One region of the Sulfitobacter sp. M22 genome, then DNA from elsewhere that is predicted to be linked to it. Evidence: riboswitches for the same ligand, from Rfam matches in the RefSeq annotation. Region 1 holds a riboswitch; the other holds the start of a gene.
The links. A riboswitch is a leader RNA that binds a small molecule or an ion and turns the genes downstream of it on or off. The one in region 1 is predicted to bind cobalamin.
Positions count from the first base shown of each region.

Region 2: another riboswitch for cobalamin. It lies ahead of bluB (5,6-dimethylbenzimidazole synthase); the one in region 1 lies ahead of GLP52_RS14135 (DUF1636 family protein).

Region 1 covers NZ_WMEC01000001.1:2,888,668-2,891,712, forward strand. Annotated here, with positions in the region: gene cobW (cobalamin biosynthesis protein CobW) at 1-628, opposite strand, end outside; gene GLP52_RS14135 (DUF1636 family protein) at 625-1,005, opposite strand; cobalamin riboswitch at 1,100-1,317, opposite strand; gene GLP52_RS14140 (cobyric acid synthase) at 1,483-2,943, shown strand; gene GLP52_RS14145 (biotin transporter BioY) at 3,037-3,045, shown strand, end outside.
Region 2 covers NZ_WMEC01000001.1:1,848,668-1,851,712, reverse strand. Annotated here, with positions in the region: gene GLP52_RS09120 (BCCT family transporter) at 1-155, opposite strand, end outside; gene GLP52_RS09115 (hypothetical protein) at 552-1,283, shown strand; cobalamin riboswitch at 1,319-1,496, shown strand; gene bluB (5,6-dimethylbenzimidazole synthase) at 1,547-2,227, shown strand; gene GLP52_RS09105 (hypothetical protein) at 2,457-3,045, shown strand, end outside.

The DNA.
Region 1 (3,045 bases):
GCAGCTTGCGCGGTGCATGCGCCTCGATCACCTTGCGGGCGGCTTCTACGCCTTCGGGGCCCGCCAGATCGGCCTTGGACAGCAGCACGATATCGGCGCAGGCAATCTGGTCCTCGAACACTTCGGACAGCGGCGTTTCGTGATCCAGGCTGTCATCCGCGTCGCGTTGTGCAGCGATGGCCTCCAGATCGGGGGCGAACTGCCCGCTCGCCACAGCTTCTGCATCGGCAAGGGTGATCACGCCGTCCACGGTGATGCGCGACCGGATTGCGGGCCAGTCAAACGCCTTGAGCAAGGGTTTGGGCAGCGCAAGGCCAGAGGTTTCGATCAGGATGTGATCCGGCGTTTGCGGCAAAGCCATCAACGCCTCGATCGTGGGGATAAAGTCATCGGCCACGGTGCAGCAGATGCAACCGTTCGCCAGCTCGACAATGTTCTCGGCGGGGCAGTTGTCGATCGCGCAGGATTTCAGGATATCGCCATCCACACCGGCGGTGCCGAATTCATTGACCAGCACGGCCAGACGCTTGGAGCCCGCATTCTCCATCAGGTGACGGATAAAGGTGGTTTTGCCGGCACCCAGAAAACCGGTGATCACGGTGACGGGAATTTTGGTAAGGTTGGTCATTCGGTAGGCTCCTGTGGGGGGATGCGGGCGATGGATTGTTTGCGGAAAACCACGGGGCGTTCACGCCAGGGTACCACGCCATCGGTGGTCTGGGCATAGGCGGAAACGCCATTCACGATATCGGACAAATGCGCGTCGGTGTCGAGATCGCCATACACATAGGTCCAGCGCGAGGGGCCACCCGACAGGACCATCGAACAGCCCCGCGAACAGGCCGACAGACATTCGGCACCGCGCAGCTGCACACCGTCAGGCAGGTGCCCCGACAGCGCGTCAAACAGCTGTTGCCCAGGGCGCGGCGCGTCCTCGGAGGTGATCTGACCTGCGCGACAGGTGGTGCAGATGGTGACGGTGACCGGTTGATCCGTGGTGGTCATATCTTGCCTCATACGTCGATGGGCCAAGGGGGATCGCCAGCAGCGAACGACATGCGAACAGCGTTCTAGGCCAGTCGCGAAACACCCCGTTCGCCCGTTACAAACTATGCTGGCAGGTCTCCCGGCTTGCGGATCTAAGGCAGCTTGCCTTGCAACTTTTCACCTTCCCAGCCATCGGGCCAGTGGTTTAAAGGTCTCTCCGGTCACGGTCGCGGGGGCGGCTGCGCTTGGCGCTGACCCAAGGCTGGATCAATGCGTATCGCGTTCCCTCTTCGCCTGTCTGGGACAGGAACCAACATACGCCCTGCATTGGTCATTTGCCCGCCTCTGTCAAGCAGCGGCTGTCATAACGCGGGGGCCAAACCCGCTTTGCGCGGATTTTACCGCGACCGCCCCCCGTGCCGGCGCGTTGCGGATGCTTGACGGGATCACCGCGGACTGACACCAAGGGCTGCACGAAAACCACGAGGTTCCGCCATGCCCACCCGCGCTATCATGATCCAGGGCACCGGATCGAATGTGGGGAAATCCATGCTGGTGGCGGGCCTGTGCCGCGCGGCCACGCGTCGGGGGCTTTCCGTCGCGCCGTTCAAACCGCAGAACATGTCGAACAACGCCGCCGTCACCGACGATGGCGGAGAGATTGGCCGCGCACAGGCCCTGCAAGCGATTGCCTGCGGGCGGTCCCTGACGGTGCATATGAACCCCATCCTGCTGAAACCCGAAACCGACAGCGGGTCGCAGGTGATCGTGCAAGGGCAGCGCCACAGCACCCTGCAAGCGCGTGACTTCAGCAAAGCCCGGGCAGGGCTGATGGCCCCCGTGCTCGAAAGCTTCGGTATCCTCGGACAAAGCGCCGATTTGATTATCGTCGAAGGGGCGGGGAGCCCGGCTGAGGTGAACCTGCGCCAGAACGACCTTGCCAACATGGGCTTTGCCCGCGCCGCAGGCGTGCCCGTCGTGCTGGCCGGCGATATCAACCGTGGCGGCGTCATCGCCCAGATTGTCGGCACCCAAGTGGTGATGGACCCGGAGGACGCGGCGATGATCACCGGCTTTCTGGTCAACAAGTTCCGCGGCGATGTGAGCCTTTTTGACGACGGCTACCGCGAGATTGAACGCCGCACCGGCTGGACCGGTTTTGGCACCCTGCCATGGTTCGCCAATGCCCATCTGCTGCCCGCCGAAGACGCGGTGGACCTGTCGCGTGCCCCATCGGCGGGCGGTTTCCACATCGTCTGCCCGATGCTGTCGCGCATCGCCAATTTCGACGACCTTGACCCGCTCGCGGCAGAGCCGTCGGTGCGCTTGACCATGGTGCCCCCCGGTACGCCGCTGCCCGCCGACGCCGATCTGGTGATCCTGCCGGGCACGAAATCCACCCGCGGCGATCTCGCGTTCCTGCGCGCTCAAGGGTGGGACATCGACCTATATGCTCATGTTCGGCGCGGCGGCGCGGTGCTGGGGATTTGCGGCGGCTACCAAATGCTGGGCCGGTTTATCGAGGACCCTCAGGGCTTTGAGGGACCTGCGGGCCGCGAAGAGGGGCTGGGCCTGCTGGATGTCGAAACCCGTATGGCACCGGACAAGACCCTGACCCGCGTCACCGCAGACCACACCGCGACCGCCACCCAGATCGACGGCTATGAAATCCACATCGGCCAGACCTTGGGGCCCGATTGCACCGCCCCGTTCTCGCGCATCAACGGTGTGCCAGACGGGGCAGGGTCGCGCGACGGCAAGATCAGCGGCACCTATCTGCATGGGCTGTTTACCAATGACGCGTTCCGCAGCGCGTGGTTGCAACAGCTGGGGCTGACTGCGGGTCCGACCTCCTACAGTCAGACCGTCGAAGACACGCTCGATGCGCTGGCCGACCACATGGAAACACATCTGGACGTGTCTGCGCTGCTGGCGAGTGCCGCGCCGGTTGCATAATGTAGGCCTGACCTTTGGTCACGATCACGACGCTTGCTTAATTGCGGGATCGCGGGGATACATGCTGTCAAATTTACGCAAAGGACCTCTCCAATGGAACGT
Region 2 (3,045 bases), 1.0 Mb from region 1:
AACACGCCCGAGATCGCAAAGACCGGGTTGTGAATGTCAAAGCCGAAGGGCCCGACGCTGCCTTCTTTGTTGTCTTGGCCAATTTCGTAATCGGTGTCGATTACGGCAGCGGCCCCGTCGGGTGTCGGGATACCCGGCGACGTTTCATCCGTCATGAGATGCACTCCATTCTAAAGTATATGCGACCGAACATAGCGCAACTCCGACAAAACGGCCACCGTGACGCGTCGGATTAAGCAATGAATATCGTGGTTTAGATCCTGAATGCGGGGTTGACGCCCATTGGTGGGGCATCGGCTATACGTTTTTACCCCGATTTACCGCGAATCCCCTGTGCCGATGCTTAGGCGCTTGCGGCAGATGCTTTGACCTATCGCGCCGCTAAGTTCCGTCTGAACGAAGGGGGCAACCGCACGGCGGCATAGCTCTCTATCCCAAAAGATACTGCCCCCTATCCGTCGATGCCCCCGACCCCCCTGCTTGCGCAAATGAAAGCGCAGCCGTCAGCGGTCACGATAGGACCATGACGATTTTTTATCTTGGGGGAAGACATGAAAGTTACACACACACTGCCAATTCTTGCCACGGCCGCACTGATGGCCGCCACCGCTGCCAGCGCTGATAGTTTCAGCCTCTCGGGCACCCGGTCAGCCATGCAAAGCGATATTTCGTTCAACGTTATGCAATCCGCCGGACAGGGGCAGATCAAACTGCGTCCCAAGGTCCAGCCCAAGGTGCATGCCCGCACGACTACCATCAGCAGCCGCAGCCGGTCCTTTCAGGCGTTCAGTGGTATCAGCACGGCGGCTGACCTCAAAAGCCTCATTGCTTGGGCCGAGGCCGGCCCTAAAGGGTACGACGCCGTGCAATACGGGGCCAAGCGCCTGCCGCCGCAGCGCCCGACACAGATGACCATCGGCGAAATCTATCGCTGGATTGACCGCACACCCGGACAGCAACACGCCATTGGGCGGTATCAGTTCATACCAGCCACCTTGCGCAGCCTTGTGCGTCAGGCAGGGCTTAGCAAAAACGACCGCTTTACGCCAAAGCTGCAGGACGGGCTGGCAGATATTCTCTTGGCCGATGCGGGTTTTGTCTCGTTTAAGAAGGGCGAGATCAGCCGTCACCGGTTCATGGAGAACCTTGCGCGCATCTGGGCCGGGTTTCCCACGGCGAGCGGGCGGTCCTATTATCACGGCTATGCCGGCAACAAGGCAGTCATTTCGTGGAACGAGTTCGACGCCGTCATGAGAAAGATTTTCGCGACCAAACGCGGCTGATCCCGCGATAGGGCTTGTTCCGGGCGGATCGCCGTGGCCCAATAGGGCGGTCTGGTGTCCGCATGGCGGAAGAATCGGGAAGCGGGTGAAAGTCCCGCACGTGCCCAACGCTGTAATGGGGATGGTTTGCGCCTAGGCCACTGGAGATATCCGGGAAGGCGCGTGAACCAGAAGACCCTAAGTCAGAAGACCGGCCAGACAGTACAGCTTGCACCGCATGGACAGCGGGACAGGCGCTGAAATGTATTGTTGGGGAATGAACAATGCCGATACCGTCCGCGCTGGCACCCGCCGCGCCTTTCTCAGATGCTGAACGTGATGCCGTGTACAAGGCGATCTTTACCCGCCGTGATGTGCGCGACCAGTTTTTGCCTGACCCCGTTGCAGATGATGTCTTGTACCGGATTTTGACCGCCGCGCATCACGCGCCTTCGGTCGGCCTGTCACAACCGTGGAATTTCATCGTGATCCGCGACCAGCAGGCGCGCGATCAGGTCTGGGAGGCCTTTAACACCGCGAACGAGGAAGCCGCCCAGATGTTCGAGGGCGACCGCCAGACGACCTACCGGTCGCTCAAGCTCGAAGGCATACGCAAGGCTCCCGTCAATATATGCGTGACCTGTGACCGCAGCCGTGGCGGCAAGGTCGTGTTGGGCCGCACCCACAATCAAAGCATGGACCTTTATAGCACCGTTTGCGCGATCCAGAACCTTTGGCTTGCCGCGCGCGCGGAAGGCATCGGCATGGGGTGGGTCAGTGTGTTCCACGATGCGGATTTGCGCAGCTTGCTGGATATCCCAGACCGCATAGAGATCGTCGGCTACCTGTGTTTGGGGCACGTCGACGAGATGTATCAAACGCCCGAGCTTGAAGTGAAGGGCTGGAGCAAGCGGCTCCCCGTAAATGATATGATCTTTGACGGCAAATGGCAGGGCGACCCTTAAAGGAGGCTTTGACCGCTGTGTCACAGGACATGTCGAATATTTGAGCAACTGGCGGAACTTTGCCGGTTCCATGACGTTCCCCCTGTGAAGCCTGCGTATGTCGCGCGGGCGCTGACAGAGGATTATTTCAAATGGGCGGCATCATTTATCTCGTAGGTCTTGTGGTTGTTGTCATGGCGGTTCTTTCGCTCATCGGCCTAGCGTAATTCAACGCCGGGGAGGCATTAACATGGATACGACACTTACTGACAAAACACCCGACGGATCATACGTCGACTGGCCTGCAATTTTCGCAGGTACCGTTGTCGCCGTGGCCATTGGCCTGTTGCTGACCAGCTTTGGCGCGGCGCTCGGCTTGGCGTCGATCACGCTGGACGGGACAGATGACTCTTCTACACTTGAACTGGTGCTGACGGCGCTGTGGCTGGTGATCACACTGGTCGCGTCCTACCTTGCAGGGGGCTATATCGCTGGCCGTATGCGCCGCCGCGTTGAAAGCGCGACGGAAGACGAAGTGACTGCACGTGACGGCATCAATGGTCTGGTTGTTTGGGGCCTCGGGTCGGTTATCACTGCCGTTATGCTGTCCACCGCCTTTACTTTTGCCGCCAACACCGCAGGCAATGTTGCTGCTGGTGCAGGCAAAGCAGCCGGTACTGTTGTCGAAGCTGCAGGCTCTGCCGTGGGCGGCGCTGCAGCTGGGCTGGCTGATGCTGCCGGTGCGGCGATTCCGGACGAAGCAAAGAACGATCCGACTGACTACCTGTCGAACCAGCTTTTGCGTCCAAATCAGGTTAACCCGACCACTGCTGATCCAG